DNA from 3 places in the Paenibacillus sp. PK3_47 genome. Region 3 is predicted to be linked to each of the others. Evidence: riboswitches for the same ligand, from Rfam matches in the RefSeq annotation. Region 3 holds a riboswitch; each other region holds the start of a gene.
What was found. Region 3 has a riboswitch for cyclic di-GMP ahead of C2I18_RS14545 (choice-of-anchor A family protein). Riboswitches for the same ligand answer to the same signal wherever they lie in the genome.

Region 1 (9,895 bases), 150 kb from region 3:
CGGTGCCGTATTCGGCATCTCCAGTGTTATCGGTCCTTTGCTGGGTGCCTACATTACTGACTATGTAAGCTGGCAATGGATCTTCTACATTAATCTGCCGATCGGGATCGTTGCTTTTATTCTGATCACCATGTTTTACAAGGAATCTGTTTCCCATGCCAAGCAGCGCATTGACTGGGGCGGAGCCTTCACTCTTGTCGGAGCTATTATCTGTCTGATGTTCGCACTCGAACTGGGCGGCAATCAGTATGCCTGGAACTCTTCAGTCATTCTCGGCCTCTTCGCAGGCTTTGCGGTACTGCTGGTTGCCTTCCTCTTTATTGAACGTGCAGCAGCGGAACCTGTTATTTCCTTTGCCATGTTCGGCAAACGGCTGTTTGCGACAAGCAGCATCATCGGCTTGTTTTACGGTTCGACCTTCATCGTGGCAACCGTGTACATTCCCATATACGTACAGGGGGTATTCGGTGGGTCGGCAACCAACTCCGGACTGATTTTGATGCCGATGATGATCGGTACAGTCATCGGCAGCCAGACCGGCGGGCTGCTGACTACCAGGACCAGCTTCCGCAATATCATGCTGCTGTCTGCGGTTTGCTTTGTGGCCGGTGTCTTCTCGCTAAGCACCTTGTCGCCTGATACCTCCCGCTTTGCGCTCAACGCTTATATGGCGCTGACCGGCTTCGGTGTAGGCTTCTCCTTCTCTGTGCTCAGCATGTCTTCAATTCATCACTTCGATATGCGTAAGCGTGGTTCGGCTACATCTACAAGCACCTTTATGCGCTCGCTGGGCATGACGCTCGGCATTACCATCTTCGGCATCATTCAGCGCAACGGCTTTGCAGACAGCCTTGGCAGCGCCTTTGGCGGAAGCGGCGAGGCAGCATCCTACGGCAATCCGCAGGCAGCCCTGACACCGGAGGCCCGCGCGCAGATTCCTGCCCCGGTGCTGGAGAAAATCACCGGATCGCTGTCTGACTCCATCGCCCAGACCTTCCTGTGGGCGCTGGTTCCGGCAGTGCTGGGACTTGCGTTTGTGCTGCTGATGCCCAAAGACCGGCTCACCGATGCCCCCAAAGATCCGCAGCCGGTCAAAGGATAATCCGGCATGTCCATGAAACTGGTAATCCTCGGCCTGCTGCTCGAGCGGGATATGCATCCCTATGAGATGATGCTGGTGATGAAGGAGCGCAGCTATGATCAGATGATGAAGCTGCAGATGGGCTCTTTATACTATGCTGTCGACAAGCTGGCACAGGAGGGGCATATTCATGCCACGGAGACCATATCCAGCAGCGACCGTCCGGACAAAACGATTTACCGGATCAGCGGCAAAGGAAAAGCATTGTTCGAGCAGCTTATTGTCCAGCAGATCAAGAAGACTGATCCTGTCTTTCACCCGCTTTACATGGCTCTGGCACTCTCAAGGCATATCGATCAGAGCAAAGTGGAGAAGCTGCTGGAGGAGCGGATCCGTGAGATCGAACATCAGGTCAACTACGCTTATCAGGTATACGAGGAGCATCGGTATGTTGTCCCCCGTTCGGCACTGCATTTAATGTACGGCAGATATGAGCACAGCCTGACTGAACTGAACTGGCTTAAACGGCTCCTAAAGGATGTTGCGGACCGCAAACTTAATGACTTTGGAACACCGCTTGATCTGTAAGGGGGCCCTTCGGGGCCTCTTTGCTGTTTAGCGGGTCAGTAATCCGTTTATTAACGAGCAAACCGCAACTTCTGTCAGACAGACCAATCCAACATGAAAGCGAGGAATACACATGAACAGCGATAAGGACAACAAACTCAAGGACAACAATTTACAGGATAATAACCGGGACCATCCCGAGCAGTATCCGACAGAGAACCCCAGCCTGTTCGATATGCATGAAAGCGAGCAGCATGTCGATCCGATTCCGATGGAGGATTTGAAGCTTGAGCAGGAGGAAGAGAAGGACAAGGAAGGCACTAAACACCGCTCCTCCAGTGACAAGAAGTACCATACCGGCTTCTAAGAGTGTACAATATCCCTGAAAGCCGTAATCATTTTGCCACGGAGGGATGATATTGCTGAAAACGCTGCCACTCAACACACGCGGAATTCCCGCCAGCCGCATTGCCCTGGGCTGCATGGGGCTGGGCGGAGGCTGGGACCGCGAGCCGGTTACCGCTGACAACGTCAGACAGGGACATGAGGCACTGGATGCCGCACTGTCCATTGGAATCAACTTTTTTGACCATGCCGATATTTACACCCGCGGTAAGGCCGAGAAGGTATTCGGGCAAATCTTTAAGGAGCGCCCCGGTCTGCGGGAAGAGATGATTATTCAGTCCAAGTGCGGCATCAAGCTGATTGAACCGGGGGATACCAGCAACACCTTTGATATCTCCAGGGAGCATATCCTCAACAGTGTTGACGGTACCTTGTCACGGCTGGGGACAGAATACATTGATATTCTGCTGCTGCACCGGCCTGATCCGCTGATGGACCCTGAAGAGATTGCCGAGGCGCTGCATCAGCTCAAAGCCTCCGGCAAGGTGCGCCATTTTGGGGTCTCCAACATGAGCGCCGCCCAGATCCGGCTGCTGCAGCACTACTGCGAAGAACCCTTCATTGTCAATCAGCTGCATATGAGCCTGGCCAAGATCAGCTGGCTTGATGCCATGGTCAGCGTGAACCGTGAGCCCTGGAAGGACATTACCTTCCCGGAAGGAACGGTGGAACACTGCCGTATGGAGAATATCCAGCTGCAGGCATGGGGGCCGCTGGCCCAGGGAATGTTCAGCGGGCGTTCGCTGGAAGGCCAGCCGGAGAGTGTGGTGAACACTGCAGCGATGGTTCAATTCCTGGCTGAGCAGAAGGGGACTACACGTGAATCCATTGTATTGGCTTGGCTGATGACTCATCCGGCGGCCATCCAGCCCGTTATCGGCACAGTCAATCCGCAGCGGATTAAAGCCTGCGGCGGGGCGGACAAGGTGGAGCTTACCCGTAAGGAATGGTACGAGCTGTACATCAGCTCACGCGGAGAGAAGCTGCCGTAAGCGGACAGGCCGGATTCCGCCTCATCACGAAAAGCGCCATCTTCCGGTTCAAATAACCGGAGATGGCGCTTTTGTATGCGGAATGCCTTTAGTTATTTTTCACCTGTTCAAAGCTGCTTTTGAAGGTGAAATTCACCGATTTGCCCTGCAATGTATCATTATCAAACGCCAGGCCGGCATCATCGACAAAGGTAACATTATACGCAAGATGCATCGTCTTTTTGGCAGGAAGGATCAGGTTGGGCAGGTTGGCATCACGGCCGGCACCGCCGTTGTAGAGATCCTTAAGGGTACCTACATAGGCATCGGACACGCCAACCCGGACCGGCTGTCCGTTATTGTCCACCTCGTACGTCCAGTCGAGCACAGTTTCTCTGGCAATGGCGAAGGCTTCCTGTCCGCTGCGTGCTAGTGCCTTCATAAAGCCCGGGCCGTTGATCAATGATTTGAACAGCCGATCCGCAGCTTCGTTCACTTCATTGAGGGCATCGGCGTTCAGTGTTACACCATCCGGTGCAGCCAGCGCCGCTACAGTAACCACCGCCTGCTCGCCAAAAGCTAGCGCATCCGCCTGCTGTGCAGCCGTTCCTTCCGGAATAGCCAACAAGTCGGTTAATTTGGCATCCAAGGTTCCGGTATTCTTGATCAGCATCGCACGGGTATGGGTATCTTTAGGTGCCCACAGTCCGGTTCCCATACGTCCGGCATCGGAATCATCGGTATAGAACATCGGGCCTTCAACCGGCACGTCATTACGGTGGGTGCTCAAGGACAGCGTTCCGGAAGCAAAAGTATTGCCTGTGCTTTGAGCCGAGCTGGTGAACAGGGCATAAGTGCCCCCGCCGATCGCGGCGCAGAGCAGAACAATGGAGGAAATTGCGGTAATAAGCATCTTTCTCTTTTTCATCATTTTAATAGCTCTCCTTAGTAAAAAGGGGGCCTCTGCCCCCTTTAAATGATTTATGGTGTGGAAGGAAATGGACTATGGCTGTTTTGCCTTCTCTGAATTTAATTGTTTTTGGTCTGTTCTGCCTCTACCTTAATGCTGGCTGTTCCCTTTTTGCCCTGATATTCGTTACCGGCATCTTTCGGGAATTCCACTTTGACATAGACGGTTTCCGAGCCGCCAACGGCCAGGACACGGTCATTAACAGGAAGCGGTACAGTTCCGGCCGCATCAGCGTACGCTGAAATCACAAGCGGGTGTGCACCTGTTCCAAGGTCGCCGCCTACCGCCAGGGCAAGGTCATAACGCAGCTCAAGCGTACCTTTGTTGGATACAACAACCGGCTGAATCTCAGAGTCTCCCGGCGCCCAGTTTATGATGGTGAAATAGCCGACTGCCAGCTTGCCGTCCGGTTTATCGATATCAACCTTCAATGTGCCCGCTGCAAAGGTATTGCCTGTATTTTGTGCGGAGCTTGTAAAGATCGCGAAGGATCCTCCGGCAATTAAAGTTGCACCCAGTGCAGTAGTTGCCATTGCCATTGCCATTGTTTTCTTGAGATTCGTCATTGTAATTTGTCTCCTCCTGATCTCCATTTTTGGAGAATTAATATGGAATATTTATTGAATCTTCCCTAACTGCATTAGAGGAAGCATCAACCGTTCGTTACAGGCGGAGATTCAACGGGCACGATTTGCGGCTCCGCAGAATCATCCATGCGCATGATCGATTTAAAGACCGTAATAATGGACGAGATCACCAGGTAAAGTCCCGGGATGATCATGACAATGATGATGCCGGCGGTCGATTTCACCCAGTTCATGAAATAACCGACCAAAGGAACCGTAAAATCAGCGTAGCTTGCAATCACATTTCCTGCAGGAATCGGCGCCGGGTCCTGTGCGTCGTTATTATCGCCTTTGGTGATATAGGCCAGCGATGGCCCTTCTCCGCTTACACTTACAACCCGGTGGGTGATCAGGCTGCCTGATCCGTCGAGCGCCTGGTAAGTAATTACATCCCCCGGTTTAAAGGCACCCTGCTGTTCCTCGCCTCTAACCGGATTAACCGCAATGACTGCACCGGTCTTGATCCCGGGTTCCATGGAACCGGACAGGACAGTCAGGATTTCTTTGCCCAGAATCTTGGGCTTTCCGCCGTTGATCCGGCTGGTTACTGCTGAGACCAGCAGAAGCAGAAACATCAGTATCAGAACATACATAAGCACATTACGGGTCCATTTGAGTATCACTTTGAGGCATCTCCTTATTTAAAATACGTTTTGTTGTTGTCCTATCTTTACGGATATTCCTTCAGCATTATTGTCCGCAGCCGGTACATCCGGCTCTGCAGGCAGCTGCACATCCGGCTGCGTCTTCTCCTCAGCTTCGAGCTTCGCTTTCTCTTCGGCTTCGAGCTTCGCTTTCTCCTCGGCTTCGAGCTTCGCTTTCTTCTCGGCTTCGAGCTTCGCCTTCTCCTCGGCTTCGAGTTTCGCCTTCTCCTCGGCTTCGAGCTTCGCCTTCTCCTCAGCTTCGAGCTTCGCCTTCTCCTCAGCTTCGAGCTTCGCCTTCTCCTCGGCTTCGAGCTTCGCTTTCTCCTCAGCTTCGAGCTTTGCTTTCGCCTCGGCTGCTTTCAGTTTCAGCAGGGTATCCGCTGCCTGCCCATACAGCCCTGCAGCTTCCTCTGCATAGCCGCCAGCCTGTTCGGACGCTGTTAACGCCTGCTGGTATGCGGCCTGAACGTAAGCATCGACCCGCATAATGGAGGCCAGCTTCCGCACCATCTCCTGAAATTCGCTTATGGTCAGATTGCTCTGAATCAACAGATTCTCAAATGTCGTATTATCGTTGTTTTGCGCAGCAGTTAATTGTTCAAAGCTGATTCCGGAAGGTGAAAGCCTCTGGTTAATTTCATCCCTTTGCCAGGCCAGCTCCTGCTGCGAACGGGAAGCGTAGCTTTCAAGCCGGGCAAGCAATTCTGCTGCTGAAGCGGCAGCACCGCGTGCCTGATCGGCGGCATCTTCAATGCCCAGTGCAAGTGTCTCTGCAGTATCGGAATCCATAATGCTATCCGCCATGCCGGCCAATGCTTCACGCACCCCGTCACGCTGCAGGGCAGCACGGTTCATTGCTTCACTGGCCTGATCCGCGATTCTGTCCACAGTGCTCGGGAAAACAAAGGCACTCGCAATACCGGATTCCTCCGTAACACTGCTGGTGAGCAGAGCGTACGTCGGTGCAGTGATCTGACTGATGCCATACGCAGAGATCACCACAATTCCGGCAAGCTGGGGAAGGATATACCGGCGGCGGCTGTTTCTTTTACGGGAGGTTCGTGAAAGCCTCACAAGAGTCTCTCCTTTGGTTGTCCGCAGGACTCCCTGCAGACAAATTCATCTATCAACCCTGTGCTGATCAGTCTTTATGACGAACAATTATCGTTCGTTATTAAGAACCTTGGCATAAGTATATGCCAGCTATCCTGAAAATTTAAAATCCCATTTCACAGTGATATTCGTTATAAAGAACAAATTAGCCGCTATCTGCTCCGTTTTCCTTCCTTTTTCTTAAGATATCGTACTTTTTAAAGAACATTCCTCAAATAAGAGTTAAAACAATGACGATCTGAAAAGGATTAGAACAAGCGGAAATACGCGAAGTCAACTATTGTGACACGCTGCCGGATTAACCGTTAATTCTGATGGATTTGTGCTTTGTCCGGGGTATGGTTATTTGTTATACTGTTATAAAAAAGTGCGGAGGGCGTAGTCATCGTGCCAGATAATATGGGAAGTCGCATTCACCGCCTCCGTCTGGAGAAAGGCTTGTCATTATCGGAGCTGGCGGACAAAGCTGATGTGGCGAAATCATACTTAAGCAATGTGGAAAGAAATATTCAATCCAACCCCTCTATTCAATTCATTGAAAAAATCGCCGACGCGCTTCAGGTATCCATCCATGTCCTGCTCTACGGCGAGCCTGCTGATGTCCAGGAATCGTCTCTCGACGGAGAATGGTTCCGTCTCGTACAGGAAGCTATGGCTTCAGGGATAAGCAAGCGGGAATTCAAGGAGTTTCTGGACTATCAAAAGTGGCGGCTGGATCAGAAGGATTCATGAGCAGCACTGGTGCTGCGCACAGAAAAGGGCATGGCGGTCATCCGCCATGCCCTTTTCCTGCATTATGTACAACCGGTCTGCTCAAGAATTGCCCCGCTACATCGCCTGCAGCATCTTTTCGTTGAAAAACTGGCGGATCTCATCTGCCTTGATGCCCGCATTTCTTGCCGACATCAATAAATAGACCCATTCCAAATCAAGCTCAGCTGTCTGCAGTTCTCCGTTGTCCCCCTGGTTGGACTTATCCAAGAAATCTCCTCCTAAGATTTTCACGTCCCCAGGCAGTCCGGCCGTCGTAGTATTGCTACATTAGACCCGAGACTTTGTGCCCCTGCCTTTCAGCAGGTTTACCCTTTACTGGATCCTTCATATGAAAGGATCTGCTATAAATTCATGAAACCGCTATCTGCAATAACATTATATAATGACGGTCAAAAAAAGTGTGTCGTTTTATGGAACTATTATATGATTTTAACTGAAAAATCCTGGCTAAATTTGCAGGCAGCTTGTCTAAATCTCACGAATGGTTTAATTATATTATGTCCTTACACCTATGTATGAGGAAGGAGTTATTCTAAATGTGCAGTTTATAGAATAAATTACCCAGGTCTGCGGGCGTGAAATCAGAATTGTGCCGAATCATAATAGTTACGTATGAATAATGGACTGAATCATACCTTTTTGCGATTGGAATAAACACAAGTATGAATTGATTACAGGCCTTGAAAGTAGCACAATAGGATGAGGAATGAAACCGCAAACATCGCAGCTCCACCAAGTGCCGACACGATATTGGCGCGAGTGGGGTTCATCCGTTAGGAGGATGTATTCATGGCAGCCAAAGAACCCTATAATGAATCCGTTTGGAGCAAGTATTACGGACCGAATTTGGGCTACATTCAAGAAATGTATGAGCAGTTTCTGAAGGATCCTTTTTCAGTAGAAAAAAATTACCGCGATCTGTTTACCATCTCCGGCCCTCCTCCACTGGAACCGGATACCGTGCAGGCACCGCAGCCTGCAATTTCAGGAAACACAGAATGGCTCAGAAAAGCCGTCAGAGCTTCCAAGCTGATCGCCAACATTCGCATACATGGCCATATGGCCGCCAACATTGATCCACTGGAACGCGCCGAAAAGAACCCCATGGCTAAATGGCTGGAATACGAAACCTATGATCTGACCCGTGAAGACCTGATTGCCCTTCCGGCCTCACTGATCTGGGAGAACGCCCCTGATGATGTCCATACCGCCTGGGATGCCGTTCACCGGATGCGCCAGGCCTACACACAGACCATTGCTTATGAATTCGGGCATGTACGCGACGAGCAGGAGCTGCGCTGGCTGAACAGCCAGGCGGAGTCCACAAGCTCCCCGGCACCCTTGAACAATACCGAGCGCAAAGAGCTGCTGAACCGGCTGATCCAGGTGGAACAATTCGAAACCTTCCTCCACAAAACCTTCGTCGGCCAGAAACGCTTCAGTATAGAAGGCAACGACGCGCTTGTGCCGATGCTGGATGAAATCGTGCGTGCCGCCGCACATGACGGTGCCGAGCACATTCTCATGGGGATGGCCCACCGCGGACGCCTGAACGTGCTGGCGCATATTTTAGGTAAACCTTATGATATTATTTTCTCGGAATTCCATCATTCGCCGAACAAGGAGCTGTTCCCTTCCGAGGGCTCCATGGGCATCAACTACGGCTGGACCGGGGATGTCAAATATCATCTTGGCGCTGACCGCGCTGTCCGCGAAGGCGAGACGGTCCGCACCCGTATCACGCTGGCCAATAACCCGAGCCATCTGGAGTTCGTTAACCCTGTAGTCGAAGGCTTCACACGTGCCGCCCAAGAGGACCGCAGCGCACCAGGCCTGCCTAAGCTGGACACAAGCAAAGCCATGGCTGTGCTGATGCACGGGGATGCCGCCTTCCCTGGTGAAGGCATTGTCGCAGAAACACTTAATATCAGCAAACTGAAAGGTTATCAGAACGGCGGCACGGTGCATATTATCGTCAATAACCGGATCGGATTCACGACCGAAAGCGAAGATTCCCGCTCCACCCATTATGCGAGCGACCTGGCCAAAGGTTATGAAATCCCGATCGTCCATGTGAATGCCGATGATCCCGAAGCCTGCATTGCAGCTGTCCGTCTTGCCTGTGCCTACCGCAACCTGTTCAAAAAGGATTTCCTGATCGACCTGATCGGCTACCGCCGCCACGGCCACAATGAGATGGATGATCCCGAAACGACGCAGCCGCTCGTATACAGCAAGGTCAAAAATCACCCTACCGTATACAGAGTGTACGCTGAACGCCTGCAGCGCGAGAAGGTTCTCACAGCGGAAGATGTCGGCAAAATGCTCAGTGAATCGGAAAGCGTTCTGCAGAAGGCTTTTGATATCATGAAGGACGGCAAGCACAAAAACGGGGAATCCAAAACTGCGGTTCCGCTGGATGCGGATTCCGGTGCACAGCGCACAACAGCTGTACCGCTGACCAGCCTGCAGGAGATTAACCGTGAACTGCTGTCTGTGCCGGATGGATTCAAGGTCTATCCGAAGCTGGAGCGGATTCTGCAGCGCCGCAAGGATGCCCTGAATGACGGCGAACGGGTGGACTGGGCTCTGGCGGAAGCGCTGGCTTTCTCCTCGATCCTGAAAGACGGTACGCCGATCCGGCTCAGCGGCCAGGATTCCCAGCGCGGCACTTTTGCACACCGCCATCTCGTCCTGCATGACAGCGAGACCGGAGATTTGTTCTCTCCGATGCATCAGCTCAA
Region 2 (9,895 bases), 2.5 Mb from region 3:
TCCCGTTTTTCGCCAAGTAATACGAAGCAGCAGGAGGAGCACCCAAATCTACTTTATAAGAGGGGTTAATCCTGAAGTTTACCGGACCCAGGCCCTGCACAAAATGAGAGACACCATTTCCCAGTTCCGTGAGCTTGCAGAGCATAGAGAACAGCAGATTCTGCTCTTGAAAAAAGACTGCCGCTCCAAATCCCCGCATAACCCGGATTCCCCCGGAACCTGCTGAGGTAATAAGCAGTAAAGGGGGAATTGATATGTTCAGACGTTTGTCCATTCTGATTGCCGCGGCGCTGCTCTTCCTTCTTCTGTATATCCCTGCTGCTCACCGGACCTCTGCTGCGGGCTTCACCGCCTCCTGGCCTTACAAGGCTGCACTTCTAAATTCCAGCCAGACCGTTGTGGTTACTGCACGAACCGCAAAGTCACAAACAGGGCTGTTAACTTTATATGAAAAGCGTGACGGTAAATGGTCCCCGGCTCTGGCCGGCATTCCCGTAACTTTGGGCCGCGGAGGTACCGGTAAAATCAGAGAAGGAGACGGGCGGACGCCTTCCGGTGTGTATCCGCTGGGTCCGGCGTTCGGAACCGGTGATGCACCGGGGAATCTCAAGCTTGAATATACGAAAACAACCAGTAAGGATTTCTGGATTGATGATCCTGCTTCAGAACAGTATAACCAGTGGGTAACCTATGACGGTCATCCGGGCCTGCGCTGGTCTTCCTATGAGCGTCTTCAGCACCCGCTTTACAAATATGCTGTGGTCATAGGATACAACACTGCTCCGGTAGTGTCCGGGAAAGGCAGCGCGATCTTTCTGCATATCTGGAAGGGCGCAAACCAGCCGACAGCAGGCTGCATTGCCATGTCCGAGAGCAATCTGCTTAAGCTGATGGCCCTGCTCGATCCCGCGAAGTCACCGTCCATTGCCATCGGATTGGCGGACTGAAAAGACCCTGTGCCGGCCGGCACAGGGTCTGATTAATTGTATAGATGCTGCTTCTTAACTCAGCAGAAATCGGATTACAGCTTCCACAGGGTGGCACAGCTGGTAATCCCCGCTCCGACAGACCACAGTACGAACAGGTCCCCTGGAACCAGGGTGCCGTCTTTAATGGCATGATGAAGCGTGATGAACGGGCTGCTGGTCCCTGTGTAGCCATAGATATCGCCAATGTACGGGAATTTAGTAATGTCTTCCTGCAAATTGCCGGCAATATCTTTGATGACACTGAGATTCAGCTGGCTGAGAATATAGTGGGTGATGTCACTTTTCTGCAGTCCATGCTCCTGCAGCAGCATTTCAATATTCGTTACCGCTGTCGGGAATGCCACATTGACGTTATATTCCGGATGAAGATAAATTTTCTTCTCCTCAAGCGTCATATGCTCGCCGTAAATCTGTGTCATCCCGCCTGCAGGAAACTGCATATCCTCGGCTCTTTGCGTATTGGTGTAGTATGCGGAATCAATCAGACCGGCGTCTGTGTCCTCTACACGCTCCAACAAGACCGCGCAGGCCGCATCTCCGCAGAGACCTTTTGACGCCAAGTCCCCTTCTTTATAAAACCTGGCAATTTGTTCCGATCCTACAATAAGCGCGTATTTCACTTTGCGGTTCGTAATCATAGAACGGGCCGCCTGGTCAGCAGCGACAACCATCCCTACACAGTTTGCATTGCTGTCATACACAATACAATTTTCTTTACCCTTTAAAGCCTGGTGAACAAAAGCAGCATCCGTCGGTGCGCTGAAGTCATGAGTGCCTGAGGAGAATACAATCATATCCAGATCTTCTCCGGCAAGCCCGGTTTTTTTAAGTAATGCTTTTGCCGCTTCTATTCCCATAAAGAGCGTGCTTTCTTCATAGCTCTCTGCATAATAACGATCCTTGCGTCCAAAATACTCCCAAATCCCGATAAGCTTCCCTGCTGCTTCCCCCGCCTGGACAGCCAATTCTTCATTGCTGACCTTCGTTGCCGGATGGTACACTTCAGTACTTACTATTCTCACATTAGCCAAGTTTGACCACCCTTTGCCAGTAGATTTGTAATGTATTTCATTGAAAAGAATTTGATCTCCCGTTAACGCTTAACCCTTCACAATCGCCCAAGCTTCATCAACGGTATCTACAAAGTGTCCTGCAAATCCGGCTTTGGGAGCTACTCTCTGCAGCTGGGATTTGGCAACAACCTTTTGCGGATTGACGAGCACACAATGCTTAAACGCGTTGTACAAAACGTAGCAGCGTTCAAGTACAGGCAGGATTTCAGCTTTGAATGGCGCCATATCACTGCAATCGATGATTAGGGACATATCTTTAAGCGGCAATGACGGCATATTATTCTCGAAAATATCTACTTCTTTGATGGTTTCATCCAAATCGGCAAAACCGTGGAGGCTGATAAAAATAGTGTTGGATTCCGGATACATCTTAGTTTCTGCGATCATCTTGTATTGACACTCCTCTGATTGTTTTGATTCTAAGCTGAGAGATTCATGAGCTCAGCAATGAAATTCATGACATAGCTTAGTTAATATCGACATTTCTTGCCTCTTTTTTGATATTTTCAGACAAATAATCATAAATTTTTCAACATTTTGCAGAACTCTGCTTCCATTTATGTATATTGTCCCGGCAAAACCCTCCTCAACATGTCTACTAATCTACTATTGTTGTATTTAGACAACAAAAAACCAAACTATATGAGTATCCCCGCTGTCATGCCGCTTTGAAGCGGTTTAGACCGGTAGCTTTGCGTCTTCCGCCTTTCGGCGGAGTTGCCTTTGTTCATCAGCTGGCGCTTCAGAATAAAACATATTTTGGTATTTATTATCTATGTGAATTTATATTTCGACAGCAGCAGTCATATTTCCTTCTTTTTCTTCGCAATATCTGAATATTTTGAATATTTAAAATAACAGCAGTTAAGGCTGTAAAAAATACGGTCCTTAACTGCTGCTTTGGTTGTTATATGTAACTTTAAGACTGCATTCCATCTTCGATCCGCTTCATAAACTCTTCAACCGCGCTGTAGCCAAGCTGCTTAAGATACCAGTTGTTGGCCGCCGCCTCAATGAGGCCGGCAACGTCACGGCCCGGCTGAAGCTGGATTTCCATATGCGGAATCTGGACACCGAGATATTCGGTGAACTGGGGAACGACCTCCAGCTCATTGTTCAGCGCATTCTCCCGCCATGGGGCCAGCTCAATATCGAGCACGATCCGCGTTTCATCCTGGAAAGCCCTGCGTCCGTATTGTCTGACGACATTGATCAGGCCGACACTGCGCAGTGCCAGGAATTCGCGGGTGGTCTCGTTATGGGTACCGAGCAGTGTAGCCGGCCCCAGCTTTTTTAGTACCACTATATCGTCTGCCACAAACCGGTGGCCTCTTCTGATGAGCGTATGTGCAGTTTCGCTTTTGCCGATTCCGGATTTGCCCCTGAGCAGAATACCTATACCGGATACATTCACACATACACCATGAATAGACATTTCCGGCGCAAGTGTTTTGACCAGATAACTGTCCAGCTTGGCAATGAACTCAGTGGTTGTGTCTGTTGTCCGCAGCAGCGGAATCCCTTCCTGATCACAGAACAGTGTCAAATAAGGGATCTCCTGCTGGCCTGAGGTCACTATAAAACACGGCGGATGATATTTGACGATGTTCCCGATATGCAGCTTGCGGTCTTCCACACTAAGCGTCAATAAATAGTTAATTTCCTTACGGCCGAGCACCTGTACCCGCTCCATAGGAAAAAAATCAAAATATCCGACAAACTCCAGCCCCGGTCTGTGCGTGCGCGGACGGGTAACTGGACGGTCCATCCGGCTGGCTCCCGCCAGCACTTCAAGCTGAAATTTCTCCGTTAGACTTTGTACAGTAACCGACTTCATGTTGTTTCCCTCCTGCAAAAAGATAGTAACGTTTAGTTTAAACTTCTAAAAAACTTGAAAAATTTTCATACTAATTATATATTAAAATCAATATATAAGACTTCAGACCCATGTAGAATATCACTTCCATAATAGCAAGAAGGTGCGGCCCGGTGGCTTTGGAGTCATGGATTGATCTCATCATGTGCTTTATTTTGTTTCTATTATTCATATACATATTTGCTACCGTAACCATTACAAAATTGCATAAAGTCTATTTGCTCTTTCATTTTTCCATGATGGTATGGCCCTACTGCCAGTTCGCCATCAAAACCGTAGATGACCCTGTCTATCAGCTGTTTTATGTAAAGCTTGCCTTTGTGGATGCTTCGCTGCTGACCACCGGCTGGATCTTCTTCACAATCCTGCTGTCAGGCCAGTCGCAGTTTTTGAACCGGAAAATATTAATGCTGCTGTTCGTGCCGGCCTTTCTCTCCTCTTTGGGTGTAGTGCTGAATCCGAACGGCTGGTTCGTGCAGCCGGTTAACGGCGGATATGCCGAAAGAACTTATGGCCCGGTATTCTGGGTGAATATGCTGATTCTTATCATTCATGCCATCGTTTCATTCTATATTATTTACGTTGCGCTTGTCTCCGGGCAGGCCGGACGGATCAAAAATCAGATCATGAACATGCTCAAAGGGATCATAGCAGTCACTGTGTTCCTGATGCTTGATGTCTTTCTCAATGTGGTGCTGGACGATTTCCTGCCTGTTATTCCGGGCTTTACCTCGCTGGGCATTGTAGTATCAGCCATTTTCTTTATTGTTACCATTCACCAGGATAAAGTGTTTGATATTGTCACCATTGCCCATCAGGATATCATAGATACGATGGAATATGGAGTCCTGGTGCTCGATGATCATGAGAAAGTCATTGAAATCAATCAGGCCCTCTATCCGTACAGACATCTGACCATTGGTGACCGGTTTGAGATGGCCGCTTTTTTACCCGGAAATTCAGTCAGGATGGAACGTTTCCTGCATAAATACCGGGAGCGGCCGCATGAAATAGCTGAAATTGAACTGTTCCACCCCGGCATACAGCTCTTCATCAGCATTCATGCCGCACCAATCATGGTCAGCAATGTCAGGGTCGGACGGATAATCACATTCCAGGACATTACGGAACTCCGCCGGCTCATTGACGAGACCAATCAGCAGAATTCGATCCTGCAGGAACGCAACGCTTCCCTGATTAAAGTCCAGGAGGAGCTGTTCCAGAGCAACCGCAAACTGACGAAGATGGCGATTACCGACAGCCTGACCGGATGCTATAACCGTCATTATCTGACCCAGCAGCTGGAGCAGGAGGTCATCAGGAGCCGCGAGGTTGAAACCCCCTCAGCACTAATATTGCTGGATATCGATTACTTCAAGACGGTGAACGACCGTTACGGGCATTTGGCCGGTGATGCTGTAATTTGCAGTACGGTTGAGAGGCTTCAGGAGTCGTTAAGACCCGCTGATATTCTGGCCCGTTACGGCGGTGAAGAATTCATTATTTATTTACCGGACACCGATGAGCCGCAGGCGCTGCAGTTAGCAGAAATCTTCAAATCCGGCATTGAGACGAACCTGATAAACATCGAAAATGCGAAGCATCCTGTATCCGTAACCATTAGCATGGGGCTGCTGAGTATCCGCAGCTTCTCGGTCCCGGAACCTGAGGACGCCTCAGCTTATCTGAGCGATTTGTTCAAAACTGTAGACATAGCGCTCTATGAAGCCAAAAATCAGGGCCGCAACCGGATTGTTCCGGTCAGGAGATAGAGTGTATTGGCCCCAGTGAATCCTAAAGATCTGTCCGAATCCGTTTCGGGGGACAGGTCTTTATTTATTTTTGCCTAATACCGCCAATTCATTGATATCCAGCGAAAACACTTCTCTAAGCCCCTTCTCCCCCTCGGAAGTAATGCTGATAGCCCGTGACGCAGGGTGCCGCTGCACCCAATGCATTTCCAGCAGCTTTTCCAGAATGGCATTTCCTAATGCGCCGGCGAGATGGTGGCGTCTTTCGCTCCAGTCCAGACACTTGTGTGAGAACGACCGCTTTTTCTTCCTCACCTGCTCCAGGTCAATCAGAAGGTCTGTAAAAATCTTTTCCCCGTATCCGGTAACCTCATACCCTTCCAGTTCTTCACATAGAACACCGGTATTCAGGAGTGCCTTAGTCAATTGGACGCCCAGACTCCCCGCCAGGTGATCATAACAGGTTCGTGCATAACGGAGCGCTTGATCTTCTGCTGACTGCCGCAGCGACTTGATTTCAACCGGAGGCGCAAGGAACAATAAAGATTCCATCACCTGGGCAACTTGCTGATCCTTTATTCCGTAGTAGCGGTGCCTTCCTTGTTTTTCAACGGCAACTGCACCCGCCTGAACCATTTTTGCCAAATGGAAGCTTGCTGTCTGCGGCTGTATCCCTGCCATATAGGCGAGCTCGCCCGCTGCATGAAATCTTCCATCCATCAAAACAGATAAAATTACAGCCCGCGAATCTTCACTCACCAGAGCTGCAATCTGAGCCAGGTTTGAAGCGGTTTTCATTGTTGACACCCTCTTTGCATTCCATACTTCGATGATACTTGAACTATATGTATTATACAATTGGAGCAGAAAACATCAACAGGGGGAACTATTCCATGAATAATACGAACCAGCTGCCGCCATCAGAAATGATTAAACCCGCCATTCTGTACTACGGCACTCCGGTAATCCTGCTAAGCACTTTAAATGAAGACGGCACGGTAAATATCAGCCCGATCTCTTCCTCCTGGGCACTCGGAGACTGTATTGTGCTCGGACTGGGCATAGGCGGACAAGCGTTTCATAACCTGGAGCGGCACCCTGAGTGTGTAGTGAATATCCCGGGCCCTTCGCTTTGGAAAGAGGTGGAACGGCTGGCTCCGTATACCGGCAAATATCCTGTTCCGGAAGATAAGCAGCAATACGGTTTCACTTTTCTAAAAGATAAATTCGCCGCCAGCGGGCTAACGCCTGCTGCTTCAGTGACTGTAAAGCCGGCACGTATAGCCGAATGTCCGCTGCAAATCGAAGCCGCTGTGCTGAATATCCGGGTGCCGGAGCATTCTCCTGATTTTGCGGTCATAGAGGCCAGGGCAGTACAAGTGCATGCCCATAAGGATATTATTACTCACGGCAGTCATATCGATCCGCAAAAATGGAGTCCGCTGATCTATAATTTCCGTCATTACTTCGGCCTGGGGGATCAGCTGGGCAGAACGTTCAGGGCGGAAATCTGATTCTTTAAAGGGATTTTCTCCACTTAATTTCACCAATTTTCATTATTTATGCAGCTTAGCTGGAAAACCTCCATTTAATACGGCGTTTTTTCACCATTACGGGCGGATTGGGAATATATAAGTGGAGATTTTCCCGCTAGCATCCTGATTACATGAATAGATGAAGAAATAGCAGGAGAAATTCCACTTAGGTATAATCCTGCTCCCGGACCCGTGTAAGAAATCACGCAAAAAAGGGTCAAACCGCTGCCCAGGCAGACGGCTTAACCCCTTTTTAATTAATACTATTACACACCCTTATCGCTGCTGCCTTATTGTCCCATCATTCCCCCGTCTACTGTGTAAAGCGAAGCTGTTACGAATGAAGCTTCTTCAGACAGGAGGAAGTTCATTACGGCGGCTACCTCTTCAGGCTCTCCATAGCGTCCCATTGGCGTTGTAGCTTCATTGGCTGCTTTGAAGGAGTCTGCACTGCCGGAGTTGGTCTCGATTTTGCGCATCATTTGGGTGTTGATGGTGCCCGGGAGGACTGCATTGACACGAATGCCGAACGGTGCAAGCTCATTGGCCGTTACACGGGTCAGGCCTACAACCGCATGCTTGGACATAATGTATGGTGACATTCCCGAGGCTCCCATCAATCCTGCCAAGGAGGAAGTGTTGAGGATTGCGCCGGATTTTTGTTTTTTCATTACAGGGATCACATACTGCAGACCAAGGAAGACACCGCGCACATTGACGTTGTACACCATGTCAAGCGCTTTGACGCTGATCTCTTCCACTAGGCCTGAAGGACCTTCAATCCCGGCATTATTGGCAAAATAATCGATGGTTCCGAATTTCTCCACGGCTTTGTCCACGTAGTTCTTCACATCTTCTTCTCTGGATACATCAGCTGTGACAGCCAGAGAGTTGGAATCGTCCAGTCCCAGCTCACGGATCACCTGCTGAATGGCTTCCCCATTCATCATAATTTAAGATATAGTTGAAAAAGCGACATTCGGATTCGGCATGTTACCTCTTTATTATTAATTTGAACATTCCATGTCCTATTGTTTACTTAAATTTTTAATCATTGGCACTCTTTTTCTCATTGGAGCCTAATGGTTATAATAAAATGACAAATATCGTGGAGGAAGATGGCCTTGGAACGGGAAGAAGAATTGAACAGAGCAGTGCGGAGAACCCGGCAGGCTTTGAAGGCAGCCTTCATGGAGCTGATCCTGGAAAAGGGATATGATGCGGTTACCATTATGGATATCTCCGTGCGTGCGGACTACAACCGGGGGACCTTTTACAAGCATTTTGTGAGCAAGGAAGATCTGCTGAAGGATATTCATGATGATTTTCTGCGGAATTTTGCGGAGACACTGCTTAAGCCTTATGAAGGCATGCAGCAGATTAAAGCTACCATGATTTTTCCCTCTGCCCTGCAGCTGTTTCAGCATATAGAAGACCATAAAAAAGACTTTCTGGCGCTCTCTTCCGTGCAGCGCGGCAAAATTGCCGCCATGCTGTATGATACTTTGCGGAATTCCATGCGTGAAGATATGCATATTGAAATGGAAGAGGCCGGCACGCCTCTGGATTATGAAATTATGCTGAGCTACCGGATGTCCGCAACCGTCGGTGTCATTCTGTATTGGGCGGAGACGCATTTCAAATATTCGGCAGCGTATATGGCAGAGCAGCTGATTGCGCTGATTAACAGCAGAATGGATAACATTATATTCAAAAATAAATAATGCCGCTTAAAATAAACAGGCGATGGCCCGTCAGTCCGGTACACGGAACAACGGCCCCTCGCCTGTATTAATTTACATATAAATGTCTACAACAGTTGTTTCTGCAGTGCGGAGACGTTCAACGTCCTCCCGCTTGATGCGCAGGCCTCCAAGGCGGTAAGGATTATCGATCCGCTCAGCCTGAACCTCATGGCCGTTGACCTTAACAGAGCGGAGTGTCCCTTCAGTCCCCTCTGCATAGTGATAAACAAACGCTGCCGGGGAACCTCCGTATTCAAAATCAAAGCGGGTGCCGTCCAGCTCATCCGGCAGTACAGGGTCAATGATCAAATCTCCCGCATCCTCACGGATTCCCAGAACATTGGAGATCAGCTGGTTCATATAGATCCCCGGACCGCTGGAGTAGATTCTCCAGCCGCCCTTGACCGCAACCGATCCGTCGCGCAGTTCACCGAACCGCTGCTGGGCCTCATAACGGCTTGCAAATTTGCCGTCCGAGCTGCTGAAGTACGCGTTGCTCTGACGCAGCTCGGCATTAGGTACCGCATCACGGATGCCTACAGGGTTGATGGTCGCCAGACCCTTCCATACCTGATCACGTTTGCCGATCTTCGCCATAGCCTCTACAAAGCGGATATGCGCATGCACATATTGCAGGCCGATCTCGCGTCCAAAATTAGCCGCCTGCTCCGCACGTTTGAAGTGCATGCTGACACCGCCGGCGTACTGTGCCGGATGGTTCATCAGCCGTACGCCGTCCGGGCACAGGAACTGCTCAAGAATCAGCTCATAATGGGCTTCCATCTGCTCCGGAGTGAGCAGTTCACCGATCATGCTGCGCGTCATCGGCAGCAGACGGTATTGAATGCCTGTCTCTTTATCTTCAGGATGCAGCATCAGCTTGGCATGCTCAGGGTCTTCAAAGTACAGGAAGCCTGGAATGACAT
Region 3 (9,895 bases):
TAAGTAATGTGTTTATAGTAAAATAAGTAAAAATACCTAATTTTAATTTGAAATATATAAATTAGCAAATATTAGAGATGATACATAGTCTATTGCCTGATTTACCTTAACAAAGTTATAATGCAAACAAACGTTCTTGTTTTTGGGGCGATCACATGAGAATGAGCAAAGGCCAAATCATCGAAATCATATACGTGGACAACGCAGGCAAGATTACACAGCGAAAATTAGAAGTGAAAGGTGTTCGTGATGGACGCATCCGGGCGAACTGCCTGACCACAGATTCGCCCCGGGTATTCTTGGTAGCAAACATTCTTTCGTGGCAGCCCGTCAAGGAAGCGCGGTATGCTTGAGGATACACTTCGGAAGCTGCTGCGGATCATGGTGCAGTTCAGGTATCACTTTAAGAGAATGCCAGATATCAAAGAGTTAGGGCGATTGAGTGGGCGGCGGCCTGCAGAGATAATCAAGGGTTTTAAAGTGTTTGCCGCCGAAGAATACATAAATTGGGTCGCGGCTGAGCCCGTCGAGGCAGCCGTAATTCTAATGCAATGGGGAAGAGGACGCTTACCGATAAAACGCCGCAGCAGGGCTTACAACGGCCCGACATTGGGCATAACATAGATTATTGGCTGTATCATTAAGGAGGGTTCATTGTGACCAAACTGGACGGCAATGACCGATGGCAACAAAAGATGCTGTTGACCGAGCATGTGGAAGAGTATGGGCGGCAGCAGGGCAAAGAGGCCAAAAGTGTCGGCAGCCGGCAAATGCTTACCAATGAGGAACGTACTATGGTTCGGGACCTGATCTTACTGCCGCATATAGATACCATGGTCAGCAAGAGCATTGCAGAAATAGAGCATTCAGGCAATGTACTCAGTAGAGCTTACCTTATGACCGGCCGTTACATACAGAACAGAATCATGAAAGATACATACATGTTACAGAAGGAGCTCAGGCAGAGGAATGTGAAGATTGTCCCCGATGAGCAAGATGATTTTCTGATCTATCACAAGATATTTTTCCGGGGGTACCAGGAACGTTTCGGCCTTACCCGTGATGTAATGCGTACAGAGATCAGCCTGAGGCTGACAAATTATATAGCTGAGTTAGGTGGTATATTTAAAAACCTCTTAAAATAAAGGAAGCCCCGTCAAGTGATTATACTGGCGGGGCTTGGTTTGTTAATTACTGCTTCTTATTAGCTTTCTTCCAGCTCGAATACAACTACTTCGTGTAAAGGGACTTTGAAGTGTAGGCACGTCTTTTCTAATACTTCCATGGAAACATATTGATCCTTTCCAAGTTTCGCGAGCGTTGCAGTCGATAGTCCAAGCGCTTCACGATATTCAGTTTTGGACATTTCTCTGTCGATTAGTAATCTCCAGAGTGGCTTGTATGAGAACCCCATAAACATGTTCCTTTCTAATTGTTTATACATATAATAAAATATTATATTTAGAAATGCAAATAATTTATTTGACATTTTGTTTAATATAGTGTATATTATATTTAGGAAGTGAAACAAACCAGCTTCCGGAAAGGAGAGTGAAACATGAAGGATTGGGCAAACTTAGCAGTCTCCATTGTGAACTTGGCAACGGCGCTAGTCCTATTAAGGAAAGCGACGAAGGAGACAAAAGAAAAAGGAACCAAAAAACGCAGCCGCCACGGCAAACGTAAGTAAGGTTCCCGGAGAGTAGGGGTCGCACCCCCTGCTCTCCACCCAATCATAACATAAACGGTTTGGACGATACAATCAGCCGGCGGGCATACGCGGGAGGAATTAAGAATGGAAAATAATTTTGTTGCTAGTCCGTACGCATACAACGATAAAAACAAGCCGATATCGTGGGGAGTATGGAATAATGAACTGAAAATTTGGATACCGCATTTGCCTTCTAAGAAGAAAGAGGCCGAGGAGCTGGCGAAGTCACTTAATAGGTTGGCTAAATAACGCGGGGCTACGGCCCTCTTGGGGGATAGATATGAAACATACTGGATGGGTCTGGACGGTCATAGCGGAGCGTAGAGCCGTAGAGCGTGGTCTGGATGAACGAAAGGCTGGAACCATGGTAGGCACTGGTTATTTGATACCAGGACACGGTGGCAGTTATTTTGCCCGACATTCTTGGGTTAGCAAAGGGTATGTATAACAGGTAAAACACTAGGGGCTACGGCCCCTATAAAGGAGGAATCGACATGTTACACACAATTACTTGGATCATTATTGGTGCCGCGTTGGTTGTCTCAGTGGCCGCACTAATTAAAGCTCGAGGGCGGCGGTAAGTCGCCCTCACACAATCGTACGGCCAACCCAGTTGTGTATGAAACAGGGCCATGGTCGCCAGTTGTTTCTTCTACCGTATCTTCTACCAATTCTTCTACCAACATGCGGAACTTTACAAAACCTTATAGAACTTTATAATGAGTAGTGTAGAGCCTGCCATAACATAAGGTACTCAATGGAACCTTATGGAATGGGACAGGGTCGCACTCGTAATGCGTAGGCCGGGGGTTCAATTCCCTTCACCAGCATCTTAAGGCAACCATATCAGGCGCGGATTTCCGGGTGTCCGGGGACCGCGCTTTTCCTTTTGCACGGGAGAAAGGATGGATGGCTTAAGGGCATGCAGGCACATTGGACTTCAGTTTACAGTTTCAGTTATGATTGGGATACCGTTAGGGTATTTCTTAATATAGCTTCTGTGCACCTTGTGTGCGCAGGGTTAATCCAGAACGGCCAGGAAGGAGCGAATGCATAGGAAATGGGCAGTCTTCTTATTGCGTGGCTTTGCATGTTATGTCTGTTTCTTACCTTTAAGGATAAGGTGAGCAGAAGAATCCTATACCCGGTGGCGCTGATCGTAGTGTTCGGTACGCTGGGATATTACACAATTTTAATGTAACTTTCAGCTAACCATCATCTTATTTTCAGGTAGAGGGTTTATATTGAATATATCAACACCCCCCAGTGTTATGTGGTACCCTTCAGGTCTTGCCGACTCCCTTGGCGAGGCCTATTTTTTTTGTCCGGCTTAAGGGACCACTGCTGCAGAAGATGCAATAGAACAGGATAGGTTCCACCGTAAGGATTAAACATGTTGGCCGCTAGAAAATAATACTCAGCAAAACCGTTTATAATGTGATGTTTTTCACAAAAGAATAAAGCGGATTGTTATATATTAAAATTGAAATAATAAAAGTTGAAGTTAATGAAGAGAAAAGAGGAGATCAATGATGAATGTTGATGGAAGTCTCCGCCGCGGTCTGCTGTTCGGAATGATTCTGAGCATTCCTTTATGGGTGTCGATGATTGGCTGGATACAACTTTTAGTATGAATCTGAGTTTGACGTCATACATTGCATTAGGGGAGTTAAGGAGTAGTTCCATTTTCCTGAAAATTAAAATAAATGAAGCAATAAAGGACGTTCCAGTATTAAACAAGGAATAGATTGACAAAATATTAGTTTTGCAGATAAACTAGGGTAGTTCGAAAGTAACAAATGTCATTGACTACATATAACAACTCCCTAATTACATATTTTGTCATGTATAAACGCAAACCGTTCGAAAGAATGGGACGCAAAGTCAGGAATCTAAAGCCCGTATACGGGCTATGATCGTCCGGCCGCCGTGAAGCTAACCCTTCGTGGCGGTCTTTTTTGTGTTGCTGGCGGTTGGAGTCACTACTGTAAGTCTTAATTTTTGTGTTTAAGAGGTGAGCGGAATGAAACATAACTCTATGATTAAAAAGTATTTTGCAGCTGGCATGTCTGCTGTGTTATTGGCAGGAGGCTGGTTTGCCTCCTTTGGAGATGCGACCGTAAAAGCAGAAAGCTCTCCGTTACCGGGGATCGCCGGGACGTACAATGTATTTATTCTTGGCGATATAACAACATACCACAGTGATTCGGAAGGCAGGATGGCGGCAGGCGGAAATGTTGCTCTAAAGGAAGGGTATTCTGTAGGCGGCAGCTTGACTGAAGCCGAACGCGGACAAGGAGATACATTGATCGTTGGAGGCAATCTGGAGTATGACAGGGGGGAGGTCAACGGGAATGTGGTATACGGGGGAACTTACCAGGGAACCGGGGGCCCGAAAGGCGGAACAGGAACGCTGCGGCAGCAAACCGGTGTAGTCTCCTTTGCCGCTGAATTTGCGTTGCTTAAGGCCAAATCGCTGGAGCTTGCCGCATTGCCGGCGAACGGTAAAACAGAAAACAATTACGGGAATTTGCTTCTGAAGGGAAGCGATTCTGAGCTGAATGTATTCAAGGTGTCTGGAAGTGAATTATCCGTGGCCAATGAAATCGTTATTAACGCTCCGGCAGGCTCTACAGCCATCATTAATATTGACGGTTCGGCAGTAACAATGAGAAACGGCAACAGGCTGGGCGAAGGTTTAACCGAATTTAGAGTGCTGTATAACTTCAGTCAGGCTGCAAAGGTGAAAATGGAGAACATAGGGGTTATGGGGACAGTTCTGGCCCCTTTTGCCGAGCTCACTTTTAACAACGGACAAATTAATGGTTCTGTAATCGGAGCTGCTTTAAGCGGGACCGGAGAATTTCATCATCGTCTGTACACAGGCGATGTTCCCGGAGTGACACCGACGCCAACGCCAACGCCAGCGCCGACGGCGACACCAGCGCCGACGGCAACACCAACGCCGACGGCGACACCAACACCGACGGCGACAGCAACACCGACGGCGACACCAACGCCGTCACCAACGCCGTCACCAACACCGACGGCAACGCCAGCGCCGACGGCGACACCAACACCGACGGCGACGGCAACGCCAGCGCCGACGGCGACACCAACGCCGTCACCAACGCCAACGCCGACGGCGACACCAACGCCGACGGCAACACCAACGCCGACGGCGACACCAACGCCGTCACCAACGCCAACGCCGACGGCGACACCAACGCCGACGGCAACACCAACGCCGACGGCGACACCAACACCGACGGCGACGCCAACGCCGACGGCGACACCAACGCCGACGGCAACACCAGCACCGTCAAGCGAGGCAACACCATCACCGCCGGAGAGCCCGGCACCAACACCGGTGCCTCCAAGCGAAACTGTCAGTCCGGCTACTCCACCACCAGTGACATTTATACCGCCTACGCCGGCGCCACCTACGGTAATCGGGACGATTGTTGACAATGGTATCAATGTACCGGCGGAGCCTGTGGTTGATGTGGCAGTAGATGAGGAAACTTTAGATGAAGTAATTATAGATGACGATCCGCTGCCGCTTGGACCGTCGGATAACAAACCTTCTGGGCAGCCGGCAGATGAAGGAGGACCGGCTGCAGAAGACAGTGCTGAGGAGCAGCTGCAGCCTGAGCCGGAGCCTGCACAGGATGAAATAACTATCGCAGATGATGAGGTTCCGCTCGGCAGTATAGATGAAGCCGGACAACTGCCGCAGACCGGGGAGTCCAGCCCGGCGCCTTATTATCTGGGAGGTCTGGCTCTCTGCGGAGCCGGTTTGCTGATTAGCAGAACGGCAAGACAGAACAGGCATAAACGCTAAGCTTGACCGGGCAGCAGAATTCACCATGATCAGATTCAATCTAACCAATATGAATCAACTGCTATATGCCGAGACCGGGCTGCTGGGAGATCAAGAAACACGCAAGCAGCCCTTTACTTCGGGCGGTCCGCTTTAGGACTGCAATGACTGCTATTTTCCGCTGACGGCACCGCCGTGCTATACTATGCTGGCATTGTGGATACAGAAGCTCTTCAATGCATACTGCCAGCAGGTATATGAATCTATTCAAAGGAAAGGTGACTGCAGTCATGTGGAGTGTATTGGTTCTTGCGATCATTGTCGTCCTCGCCGCAGGGGTGACCTATGCCGGTTTTTTCTTTTACGGATTAGCGATCAGACGGGCGCCGAAGGAGTTTCTGGCCAAAACACCGGATCTGAAAGCAGATCCTCCGGTAGCCGGGGCATCATGGGGAGAAGGGGCACAGTGGGTCTCGCAGCAAAGCTTCCGGAATATTGAGATCACGTCAGGAGACGGGCTGAAGCTCAGAGGCTACTATCTGCCCAATGAGCGGGCGCAAGGCCGTACAGCTATTGTGGCCCACGGCTATTCGGGCAAAGCTAAGGATATGGGGGCTGTCGCCAAGATTTATTACGAACAGCTGGGATATAACGTCCTTATGCCTGATGCCAGAGGGCATGGCGAAAGCGGAGGGAATTACATCGGTTTCGGGTGGCCGGAACGCAAAGATTATCTGCAGTGGATACAGTATATAATTGACGAGAGCGGAACTGGAACGCAAATTGTGCTGCACGGGATATCGATGGGCAGCGCAACGGTTCTGATGACTGCCGGTGAAAAGCTGCCGCCAGAGGTAAAGGCCGTTGTCGCAGACTGCGGCTACAGCTCGGTAAAAGCGCAGCTATCCTATCAGCTGTGGAGAATGTATCATCTGCCGAGCTTTCCCTTTGTTCACAGTGCAAGCCTGATTACAAAAGTTAAAGCAGGTTACTTCTTTGGTGAAGCGTCGGCGTTAAGACAGGTGCGTAAAGCAGAGGTACCCATTCTGTTCATACATGGGGATGCTGACAAGTTCGTGCCGTTTGCCATGATGGATGAATTATATCAGGCCTGCAGCAGCCCCAAGGAAAAGCTTGTGGTGCATGGAGCCGGTCACGGGCTGGCCTATGATACGGATAAGGAAGGTTATATAAGTAAGGTAAGGGATTTTGTTACGCGGTATGTACGTTGAGGATTGAGGCTGGGGACGTTCAGGAAACACTCCCGAAACGTAGACGCGCCCGGTATCCGCAAGCTGCGGTTACCGGGCGCTAATATGTTCCACACATGGAGGAGCTTCCTGCAACGGGGAGCATCCCTTCCATGAAGTTCTGGTATAGTTAATCCCCCGCCGTCCGTGAGCGTGACGGGTGTCGTAATTCCTTGTTATTTCCAGCAGCCGTGTGGCGAGAATAATCCTTCCAAAACGACAAAAGCCCTACCTCTCTTTTGCCCTTGCGGCTCCAATGACCGCGCCAGTGTGAATCGGAATGCTATGTTCGAATTTTATCTCATAATAAGGAAGAGTCAGGCAAGAAAACGTAAGATTTTAAGTTCAAAATGCCGATAATAATTGGGAAGCAAGCAATCGGCTTGACATCTTCTTGTTGGGGAATACATATACACATAAACAAATATTACTCTATTATAGCATTAAATATATACAAAAGCAAATGTAATATAGACAGCAGGGTCAGGCTGGAAACGGGGGAACTAATGGATATCTACGGGGCATTTTTAAAGAAACAGATCGTGAATTATTTGTTCGGCTCCGTTGTTGCTGTGCTGGCAGTGGGCAGCTTAATCCTGCTGTCCTCGCTGCAGATCAGTATGGTGGAGTACTTCAGGCTGATGATCGTATTATGCATATCTTTTGTAATCATGGCGGTTCTGGAAATCAGGATGTTCTTCAGGCACATCGAACCGATCAGAGCGGCAATGAAGCAGCAGGAGCCTACGCTTGCAGTGATGGAAAAAGCTTATCTGCGCACTCACCGGCTGCCGAGGTATGCGATCCAGCGGATTCTCGGTCCCCATTTGCTCGGCCTCTCCCTTCCGGCGGTTCTCATGACTTACTGGATGATCCGTAACGGGCTGGTCAGCATCCCCTACTTTTATCTTCTGCTGGCGGTTGCCGGTGCTGTCCTGATTGCAGGCATGCATGCCCTGATCGAATTTTTTCTGACCTGCTCGGCGATAGTTCCCCTGATTAAAGAGTTCAGAAACCGCGCTTTGGATATGTATAATGTCGATTTCTCTCTGGAAGGCCATATTTTTGTACCGATACGGCCCAAGTTCCTGGTCAGCTGCATGCTGATCGGAACATTTCCGCTTTTTCTGTTTATTATGGCGACGCAGATCCGGCTGAACAATTATAAGTACGGATCAGAAGCAGGCCTGCAGAATTATTGGGCTTGGGCCGGCTTGGTGCTGCTGATCGGCACGATCTTCTCCTCCATAGCGGCCTGGCTGTTGACCCGGAGCGTTCAGCATCCGATTAACGAGCTGTACCAGGCGATGAATAACGTGAAAGACGGGCGGCTTACCCAAATCCAGGACGAATATTCGGATGAATTCTCGAAGCTCGTTGCCGGATTCAACATGATGGTCCGGGGGCTTCAGACCCGGGAGCAGCAGAACATACAACTGCTGGACAGTTACTTTACTACGCTTGCGGTTACCCTGGATGCCCGTGATTCATATACAGCCGGACATTCTCTGCGGGTGGCGGAATACTCGGTTATTATCGGCCGGCTGGCAGGCCTGAACGGACGGGAGCTCGATGATCTGCGCAAATCGGCACTCCTGCATGATATCGGCAAAATCGGCGTGCCTGACAGCGTGCTTTTCAAAGACGGCAATCTGACCGAAGAGGAGTTTGACCAGATCAAAAGCCATCCCGTGCTGGGTGAGAATATATTGCGGCAGATTGAGCCTGTGGAGAAAATGGCGCCTTACCTGAGCGGGGTCCGCTCCCACCATGAACGTTACGACGGCAAGGGATATCCGGATGGACTGGCCGGTACGGCAATTCCTCTTCATGGCAGAATTATTGCCGTTGCAGATGCCTATGATGCCATGACCTCGGACCGCCCGTACCGCAAAGGCATGGATCATGAACGTGCGCTGCTGATTCTGGAACAGGGCAGAGGGAGCCAGTGGGACCCTGAGTTTGCCGGACTGCTGCTGGCTTACTTTGGATTCAGCCCCGAGGAAAGCGATGGGGATCAGTCCGGCAAAGCCGGATAACTAAGAATAGGGATATCTATATATTTCCTGAGGAGCGGACTTCATCCATAATTGGGGCGGAACCGCTTCTGTCCGCGTGATTAATTTGTGAATTTTTTCTCAAAAAAGGTGATTACCGCTTACATTCGTTGAAGGATTGAAGGGAGACCGTTATAATTAATAAGTCGGATTTTAATTAAAAAATAAGGGAGATTTTTATGAAACGCGCAGATATACTGCTGGTTTCCATCGTGCTGATCGCCGCACTTGCCTTTCTGGTGCCGCGGTGGTTTTCAGAGGATAAGGGCGGTCCGGGCAAGGATCTCGTGGCCAATATAACGGTGGATGGCAAGCTGTTCAAGACAGTGCAGCTGACCAAAGAAGAACAGACTGTTGAAGTACGCACAGATCATGGATATAACATATTGAAGGTGCATGATTACGGAATTGAAATGTATGACGCCGATTGCCCGGATAAAGTATGTCTTGGCTTTGGATTTGTTACTCTGCCGAAGCAGACGATTGTATGCTTGCCGCACCGGGTACTGGTAGAGATTGCAGGCGCATCCGGAGGAGATGATATAGATGCCTATGTCCAGTAGTGAATCATCTACGGCTCTCAAGAGAACGGTTATTATAGCTCTTTTTGCAGCTGTAGCAGTTGTGCTTAGTATTGTGGAGGCTCAAATTCCGCTTGCGGGTATGGGGCTGATGCCGGGAGCGAAGCTGGGCTTCGCCAATATTATGATTTTGACCTGTATTTATTTTTTGCGCGGCCGTGATGCGCTGGTGCTTGTTCTGCTCAAAACTTTGCTTACCGCATTTTTATTAGGTACCTTTTCAAGCCTGCTGTTCAGCCTGTTCGGATCTTTGTTCAGCTTTGTCGTAATGTATGTGCTTGTCCGCTTTGGAGGGAAGAAGTTCAGTGTCATTGGTATCAGTATTGCCGGAGGATTGGCACATAACACCGGACAACTGTTAGCCGCGTCCATCGTGCTGAAATCATCCAGTACGTTCTACTATTTTCCGATGCTGCTTATTACCGGTGTGGTTACAGGGATTGCGGTCGGCTTTGCGGTAAGGTATGTAATAG

Region 1: it holds a riboswitch for cyclic di-GMP, as region 3 does, so the genes downstream of both, C2I18_RS13750 (anti-repressor SinI family protein) here and C2I18_RS14545 (choice-of-anchor A family protein) in region 3, are expected to answer to the same signal.
Region 2: it holds a riboswitch for cyclic di-GMP, as region 3 does, so the genes downstream of both, C2I18_RS24845 (hypothetical protein) here and C2I18_RS14545 (choice-of-anchor A family protein) in region 3, are expected to answer to the same signal.

Annotation. Positions count from the first base shown of each region.
Region 1 is NZ_CP026029.1:3,098,198-3,108,092, reverse strand. Features, by position in the region: gene C2I18_RS13795 (MDR family MFS transporter) at 1-1,102, shown strand, start outside; gene C2I18_RS13790 (PadR family transcriptional regulator) at 1,115-1,669, shown strand; gene C2I18_RS13785 (hypothetical protein) at 1,782-2,015, shown strand; gene C2I18_RS13780 (aldo/keto reductase) at 2,068-3,045, shown strand; gene C2I18_RS13775 (TasA family protein) at 3,134-3,955, opposite strand; gene C2I18_RS13770 (TasA family protein) at 4,054-4,560, opposite strand; gene C2I18_RS13765 (signal peptidase I) at 4,647-5,243, opposite strand; gene C2I18_RS13760 (hypothetical protein) at 5,262-6,338, opposite strand; gene C2I18_RS13755 (helix-turn-helix domain-containing protein) at 6,777-7,109, shown strand; gene C2I18_RS13750 (anti-repressor SinI family protein) at 7,206-7,358, opposite strand; cyclic di-GMP riboswitch class I at 7,387-7,471, opposite strand; gene C2I18_RS13745 (2-oxoglutarate dehydrogenase E1 component) at 7,941-9,895, shown strand, end outside.
Region 2 is NZ_CP026029.1:5,702,808-5,712,702, reverse strand. Features, by position in the region: gene C2I18_RS24855 (L,D-transpeptidase family protein) at 255-947, shown strand; gene C2I18_RS24850 (ketoacyl-ACP synthase III) at 1,022-2,011, opposite strand; gene C2I18_RS24845 (hypothetical protein) at 2,090-2,449, opposite strand; cyclic di-GMP riboswitch class I at 2,705-2,794, opposite strand; gene hprK (HPr(Ser) kinase/phosphatase) at 2,982-3,899, opposite strand; gene C2I18_RS24835 (histidine kinase N-terminal 7TM domain-containing diguanylate cyclase) at 4,082-5,710, shown strand; gene C2I18_RS24830 (ArsR/SmtB family transcription factor) at 5,771-6,487, opposite strand; gene C2I18_RS24825 (flavin reductase family protein) at 6,583-7,203, shown strand; gene C2I18_RS24820 (SDR family NAD(P)-dependent oxidoreductase) at 7,515-8,174, opposite strand; gene C2I18_RS24815 (TetR/AcrR family transcriptional regulator) at 8,367-8,948, shown strand; gene C2I18_RS24810 (GH36-type glycosyl hydrolase domain-containing protein) at 9,021-9,895, opposite strand, start outside.
Region 3 is NZ_CP026029.1:3,252,497-3,262,391, forward strand. Features, by position in the region: gene C2I18_RS14525 (YhjD family protein) at 657-1,145, shown strand; gene C2I18_RS14530 (helix-turn-helix domain-containing protein) at 1,205-1,489, opposite strand; gene C2I18_RS29635 (hypothetical protein) at 1,559-1,690, shown strand; gene C2I18_RS14535 (hypothetical protein) at 1,796-1,960, shown strand; tRNA gene C2I18_RS14540 (tRNA-Thr) at 2,474-2,538, shown strand; cyclic di-GMP riboswitch class I at 3,555-3,643, shown strand; gene C2I18_RS14545 (choice-of-anchor A family protein) at 3,750-5,555, shown strand; gene C2I18_RS14550 (alpha/beta hydrolase) at 5,792-6,766, shown strand; gene C2I18_RS14555 (HD-GYP domain-containing protein) at 7,291-8,823, shown strand; gene C2I18_RS14560 (NusG domain II-containing protein) at 9,021-9,404, shown strand; gene C2I18_RS14565 (Gx transporter family protein) at 9,388-9,895, shown strand, end outside.